Regions from separate parts of the Pseudoclavibacter sp. CFCC 13611 genome, predicted to be linked through region 1. Evidence: riboswitches for the same ligand, from Rfam matches in the RefSeq annotation. Region 1 holds a riboswitch; each other region holds the start of a gene.
The links. A riboswitch is a leader RNA that binds a small molecule or an ion and turns the genes downstream of it on or off. The one in region 1 is predicted to bind thiamine pyrophosphate.
Positions count from the first base shown of each region.

Region 2: linked by a shared signal. The riboswitch ahead of F8O08_RS04150 (ABC transporter ATP-binding protein) and the one ahead of F8O08_RS08130 (ABC transporter ATP-binding protein) in region 1 are both predicted to bind thiamine pyrophosphate.
Region 3: linked by a shared signal. The riboswitch ahead of thiD (bifunctional hydroxymethylpyrimidine kinase/phosphomethylpyrimidine kinase) and the one ahead of F8O08_RS08130 (ABC transporter ATP-binding protein) in region 1 are both predicted to bind thiamine pyrophosphate.

Region 1 covers NZ_WBKE01000002.1:841,470-843,724, forward strand. The annotation lists gene F8O08_RS08125 (ABC transporter permease) at 1-429, opposite strand, end outside; gene F8O08_RS08130 (ABC transporter ATP-binding protein) at 426-1,220, opposite strand; TPP riboswitch at 1,213-1,309, opposite strand; gene F8O08_RS08135 (LutC/YkgG family protein) at 1,376-2,008, opposite strand; gene F8O08_RS08140 (LutB/LldF family L-lactate oxidation iron-sulfur protein) at 2,005-2,255, opposite strand, start outside.
Region 2 covers NZ_WBKE01000001.1:946,819-949,073, forward strand. The annotation lists gene F8O08_RS04140 (LutB/LldF family L-lactate oxidation iron-sulfur protein) at 1-91, shown strand, start outside; gene F8O08_RS04145 (LutC/YkgG family protein) at 88-720, shown strand; TPP riboswitch at 787-883, shown strand; gene F8O08_RS04150 (ABC transporter ATP-binding protein) at 876-1,670, shown strand; gene F8O08_RS04155 (ABC transporter permease) at 1,667-2,255, shown strand, end outside.
Region 3 covers NZ_WBKE01000001.1:933,019-935,273, forward strand. The annotation lists gene thiD (bifunctional hydroxymethylpyrimidine kinase/phosphomethylpyrimidine kinase) at 1-855, opposite strand, end outside; TPP riboswitch at 846-941, opposite strand; gene F8O08_RS04085 (DsbA family protein) at 977-1,690, opposite strand; gene F8O08_RS04090 (MFS transporter) at 1,798-2,255, opposite strand, start outside.

The DNA.
Region 1 (2,255 bases):
CAGGCTGACGGTCACCGGAAAGAAGCAGAGCAGCGCGACGATCACCACCTTCGACGCGATGCCGTAGCCGAGCGCGATCGTGAGAATCGGGGCGAAGACCATGACCGGCACTGTCTGCGTGCCGATCAGCAGGGGTTCGAGGGCGCTGCGCAGCGGCTTCACCGCGAAGACCGTGACCGAGATGACGCCGGCGGCGAGAACGCCGACCAGCAGGCCGAGCACAGTCTCACTGCCGGTCACGAGAGTGGCCGACCACAGCGTGCCCCAGTAGCGGCCGAGCGCCACGATGACGTCCTGCGGGGCCGGAACGAGGTATTTCGGCACTCCGAGCCACGTGGTGGCCCCCCACCACACGGCCAGCACGATCACGACCGCAATGGCCGGCGGCAGCACCCGGTGCAGGCGGCTCTGTGCGTTGCGTGTGTTCATCGCCGCATCGCCCCCTCTGCGGACAGCGCGGTCAGCAGACCGGTGCGCGCAGCGGCCAGATCGACGTCTGCGAGCAGCTCGGTGCGCGAGCGAGGATCGCCGAACCAGCCGCGACTCTCAGCGGTCACACGCGCAGGCCGTCCGGCCAGCACCAGCACCCGATCAGCCAGCAGCAGGGCTTCGTCGACGTCGTGGGTGACCAGCACGAGCGTGGTCTGTCGATCGCGCAGCCGCTCGCGCAGCCAGGTCTGACCGTCGGCACGGGTGATCGCATCGAGGGCTCCCAGGGGCTCGTCGGCGAGCAGGACGGGTTTGTCGGCGGCGAGGGCGCGCAGCAGAGCAGCACGCTGTCGCATGCCGCCGCTCAGCTCATGCGGGCGGTGGTGCGCGACCGAGCCGAGCCCCCACTGCTCGACCAGTGGACGTACCTGCTCGCGTGCGGCTGACTTGGAGACGCCGCGGTTGCGCAGCGGCATCGCGACATTGTCGACCAGAGAGAGCCACGGCAGCAGGGAGTCGCCCTGAGGCATGAGTGCGCAGCTGCGCACTCGTTCGGCCGGATCGGAGTGATCGAGCACTCGGACCGTGCCTGCGTCTGGTGTGAGCAGCCCGGCGATCACCGACAGGGCGGTGGTCTTGCCGCAGCCGGAACGACCGATCACGGCGACGTGCTCGCCGGTCTGGATGCTCAGGCGCAGTTCTTCGAGCACCGGCGCCGCTGCGCCCTCAGGCGTGTATACCACGTCGCTGACGACGACTGCGGTGTCGGATTCGACGCGCGTCGATTCCATCGTGTGACATCCCTCCGCTCGTGTGAACGAGATCAGGTTCAGCGGGTCTCATCTCAGCTCCAGCTCTCGGAGCACCCCGTGTCTTCGTCGAAAGCGTAGCAGACCCCGGTCGGCACACGGCCGACCGGGGTCTGCTACTGCTCAGTCTGGGCGAGTCATTCGGCCGAGACGATCACCACGATCAGGGTGCGCGGGCCGTGCACGCCTTCGACGCGCTGCAGCTCGATGTCCGAGGTCGCAGAGGGCCCGGCGATCATCGTGATCGGCCGTTCCGGCACCAGCCGCCGAATCGCCGCCGGCATGTCGACGACGATCTCTGCATCCCGCACCACGCATACGTGCACATCGGGCACCAGGGTCAGCGCGCGGCGGCCCTGGGTGCCGCTGCCGTCCAGAAAGATCGTGCCACTGATCGAGCAGGCCACGGCCGCTCCGGTGACGATGGCATCGAGGCTGTCGAGCGATGCGGCAGGGATCGACGCGTCGTCGACCTGCACCTCGCCCGCGTAGTCTCCCAGCCAGCTGCGATCCAGTGCCGGGGGGATGCCGACGCGGCTCGCCTGCACGGAGGCGAGGGCCGAGGCGACCTCTGCCCCGATGGTGCTCGGCGTGGCGCGCCGCACCTCGGCTTTGTAGTCTTCGAGCCGATCGATCAGCAGATCGATGCGTTCGGCGTCGGGCAGCTCGATCTCGGCGTCATAGTCGCGCACCACGGGCTCGACCACCGGCGGCGCGATCCGCAGCGCGTCTTTGATGCGATCCAGGATGTCTTCGCGTGCGGTGCTCACTTTGTGCTCCCCTGCGTGCTGCTTCGTTCTTCGGACTGCTCAGACGACGCCGCGGGGCTCGGGAAGCCTGCGGGCATGGGCCTGCGCTCCCAATCGGCGTCGCGCTGGGCGTCCTGGTTGCCGGGGCGCTGCGTCAGATCGGCCTGCACTGCGTTGGAACGCGCCTGCTCGGCCGCCAGCTCACGTTTGGCATCCGCGGTCTTGAACCACTCGCGAGCCGAGTGTTTCGCCGGCGCCGGAAAGTCGC
Region 2 (2,255 bases), on a different contig from region 1:
GCGCAGGCCCATGCCCGCAGGCTTCCCGAGCCCCGCGGCGTCGTCTGAGCAGTCCGAAGAACGAAGCAGCACGCAGGGGAGCACAAAGTGAGCACCGCACGCGAAGACATCCTGGATCGCATCAAAGACGCGCTGCGGATCGCGCCGCCGGTGGTCGAGCCCGTGGTGCGCGACTATGACGCCGAGATCGAGCTGCCCGACGCCGAACGCATCGATCTGCTGATCGATCGGCTCGAAGACTACAAAGCCGAGGTGCGGCGCGCCACGCCGAGCACCATCGGGGCAGAGGTCGCCTCGGCCCTCGCCTCCGTGCAGGCGAGCCGCGTCGGCATCCCCCCGGCACTGGATCGCAGCTGGCTGGGAGACTACGCGGGCGAGGTGCAGGTCGACGACGCGTCGATCCCTGCCGCATCGCTCGACAGCCTCGATGCCATCGTCACCGGAGCGGCCGTGGCCTGCTCGATCAGTGGCACGATCTTTCTGGACGGCAGCGGCACCCAGGGCCGCCGCGCGCTGACCCTGGTGCCCGATGTGCACGTATGCGTGGTGCGGGATGCAGAGATCGTCGTCGACATGCCGGCGGCGATTCGGCGGCTGGTGCCGGAACGGCCGATCACGATGATCGCCGGGCCCTCTGCGACCTCGGACATCGAGCTGCAGCGCGTCGAAGGCGTGCACGGCCCGCGCACCCTGATCGTGGTGATCGTCTCGGCCGAATGACTCGCCCAGACTGAGCAGTAGCAGACCCCGGTCGGCCGTGTGCCGACCGGGGTCTGCTACGCTTTCGACGAAGACACGGGGTGCTCCGAGAGCTGGAGCTGAGATGAGACCCGCTGAACCTGATCTCGTTCACACGAGCGGAGGGATGTCACACGATGGAATCGACGCGCGTCGAATCCGACACCGCAGTCGTCGTCAGCGACGTGGTATACACGCCTGAGGGCGCAGCGGCGCCGGTGCTCGAAGAACTGCGCCTGAGCATCCAGACCGGCGAGCACGTCGCCGTGATCGGTCGTTCCGGCTGCGGCAAGACCACCGCCCTGTCGGTGATCGCCGGGCTGCTCACACCAGACGCAGGCACGGTCCGAGTGCTCGATCACTCCGATCCGGCCGAACGAGTGCGCAGCTGCGCACTCATGCCTCAGGGCGACTCCCTGCTGCCGTGGCTCTCTCTGGTCGACAATGTCGCGATGCCGCTGCGCAACCGCGGCGTCTCCAAGTCAGCCGCACGCGAGCAGGTACGTCCACTGGTCGAGCAGTGGGGGCTCGGCTCGGTCGCGCACCACCGCCCGCATGAGCTGAGCGGCGGCATGCGACAGCGTGCTGCTCTGCTGCGCGCCCTCGCCGCCGACAAACCCGTCCTGCTCGCCGACGAGCCCCTGGGAGCCCTCGATGCGATCACCCGTGCCGACGGTCAGACCTGGCTGCGCGAGCGGCTGCGCGATCGACAGACCACGCTCGTGCTGGTCACCCACGACGTCGACGAAGCCCTGCTGCTGGCTGATCGGGTGCTGGTGCTGGCCGGACGGCCTGCGCGTGTGACCGCTGAGAGTCGCGGCTGGTTCGGCGATCCTCGCTCGCGCACCGAGCTGCTCGCAGACGTCGATCTGGCCGCTGCGCGCACCGGTCTGCTGACCGCGCTGTCCGCAGAGGGGGCGATGCGGCGATGAACACACGCAACGCACAGAGCCGCCTGCACCGGGTGCTGCCGCCGGCCATTGCGGTCGTGATCGTGCTGGCCGTGTGGTGGGGGGCCACCACGTGGCTCGGAGTGCCGAAATACCTCGTTCCGGCCCCGCAGGACGTCATCGTGGCGCTCGGCCGCTACTGGGGCACGCTGTGGTCGGCCACTCTCGTGACCGGCAGTGAGACTGTGCTCGGCCTGCTGGTCGGCGTTCTCGCCGCCGGCGTCATCTCGGTCACGGTCTTCGCGGTGAAGCCGCTGCGCAGCGCCCTCGAACCCCTGCTGATCGGCACGCAGACAGTGCCGGTCATGGTCTTCGCCCCGATTCTCACGATCGCGCTCGGCTACGGCATCGCGTCGAAGGTGGTGATCGTCGCGCTGCTCTGCTTCTTTCCGGTGACCGTCAGCCTGCTGTCGGGCCTGCAGAGCGTCGACCCGCGGCTGATCGACACGATGCGCACGCTGTGGGCAAGCCCGAGCGCGCTTTTCTGGCGCGTGCGGATGCCATTCGCACTGCCGCAGGGCTTCGCCGGGCTGCGCATCTCGGTGACCTTCGCTCCCGTGGCCGCCG
Region 3 (2,255 bases), on a different contig from region 1:
GTCGACGAAGTGATCGACCGGGCCGTGACCCTGCCCGACGTGCAGAGCGTCGGCGCTGCGCAGCGCCCGGGTGAGCCAGGCCTTGACCGTGATCAGCGCGGTGGGCCAGTCGTCGCCTGCGGCGAGGCGAGTCGCCATGGCCGAAGAGAGCGTGCATCCGGTTCCGTGCGTGCACTCGGTGTCGACGCGCGGAGCGTCGGCTTCGAAGAGCCCGTCGGGCACGGGCGACCCCTCAGGGGCAGACCGGGCGTCGACAAGCGCGTCGTGCACGCGATCGCCGACCAAATGGCCGCCTTTGACGAGCACCACGGTATCGCAGCGTGCGCTGACGAGTCGGGCCTGAGCCACGGCATCCGCCCACGTCTGTGCCTCAGACGCGTCGGCGAGCACCGCGAGCTCAGGAACGTTGGGGGTGATCAGATCGGCACTGCGGCAGAGATCTCGCACGGCCGCCTCGGCGTCTTCGGCGAGCAGGCGGTCGCCGCTGGTGGCCACCATCACCGGGTCGAGCACCACGATCGGCGGCCGCACCTCGTCAAGCCAGGCCTTCACCGTCGTGACGGTGTCGGCGTCGGCCAGCATGCCGATCTTCACGCCGTCGATCTCCACGTCGTCAGACACAGCCTCCAGCTGCTCGCGCAGAAAAGAGACCGGCGGCAGGTGCACCGAGCGCACGCCCCGGGTGTTCTGCGCCACGAGCGCGGTGACGACCGCCATGGCGTAGCCGCCCATCGCCGAGATCGATTTCAGATCGGCCTGCACCCCGGCGCCGCCGGTGGGGTCGGTGCCTGCGATGCTGAGGATGCGCGGCACGCGGATGCTCTTCGGGCGTGATGCGGCATGGTTGACGGTCATTTGGACGATCCCTTCGCTCGTGCTGACGAGAGCAGGTTCGACGGGTCTCTTCTCAGCCCTCGTTCGGGGCACCCCGTGTCACACGCCCAGAGTATACGCCTGCGACCCCCGAGGGTCAGTCTCAGCGAGCGTCGGCGCCGACCCGCGTCTGCACCTCGTGCAGCACCTCGAGCAGGGCCTCGACCGGCTGCGCACCGGAGGCGCCGAAGCGATCGTTGAACAGGAAGAATGGCACTGATGAGATGCCGAGTTCGGCGGCGCGTCTTTCGTCGGCCTGCACCTCGCCCGTATGCGAATGCGTGCTCAGCTCGCGACTGATCGATGCGACATCGAGGCCCTGCTCACCGGCGATCTCCTCGAGCGTCTCGAGACGACCGATGTGGCGGCCCTCGCTGAAGTGGGCGTGAAACAGCGCCAGTGCGACTTCGCGTTCCCGGTGGTCGAGACGGGCCGCGTGCAGCAGCTCGTGGGCAAGACCGGTGTTCGACTGCTGCAGCACGTCGAAGTGGAAGTCGAGCCCGGCGTCGGTGGCGGCCACGGTCACTCGGTCGAGCTCGGTTTGGGCCTGAGACACCGTGATGCCCTTGATGTCGGCCAGATGCTGCGCCGCGCTGCGGGCGTCTGCGTCATCTGCATCGGGGTTGAGTTCGTAGCTGCGCAGACCGAGCAGCACACGGTTCTCAGGCCGCTCTTCGCTGAAGCGCTGCACCGCCGCGAGCAGATTGCTCAGTCCGATGTAGCTCCACGGGCAGGCGAGGTCGATCCAAGTCTCGACGCGGAGCGCAGGCGCTCCGTCTGACGACGACTGCTGAGCGGGCGCGGGGGAGTCTGGCATGTTCGGTCTCTCATCCATCTGAAAAGGGTGACTCCATGCTAGCGAGAGGTGCGTGCGCGCTCACGACGACCGGCCGGGCGGTGCGACCCCAGACGAGCCGGCGGGTGTCAGACCCGACCGCGACCGGAGAGCTCCGGAGGCAGGAACTTCGGCGTGAAGTGCCACAGCAGCCAGGCTCCGACGACGCCCAGACCGGCCATGACCGCGGCAGAGGCCGCGATCCCGGCGGCGGCGGCGAGGCCGGAGAGAATCAGCGGCGAACTCGCGCTGCCGGCGTCTGCGACCAGACGCCAGGCTCCCAGAAACGCCGCTGGGTGGTGCTCCGGCGCCAGATCCGCGCCCATGGTCATGATGATGCCGGATCCGAGGCCGTTGGCCAGAGACATCAGGCTCGCCGTGACGAGCAGCCCCCACGGCCCGTGCACCGGCAGCAGCGCGAGGTGTGTCACCGCAAGACCGAGCAGCGTCGGCAGCACGACCCAGAGCCGCCCGAAGCGATCCATGAGCTGGCCCGACACGTAGAAGAGTGCGAGGTCGAGGGCACCTGCGATGCCCATGATCAGCG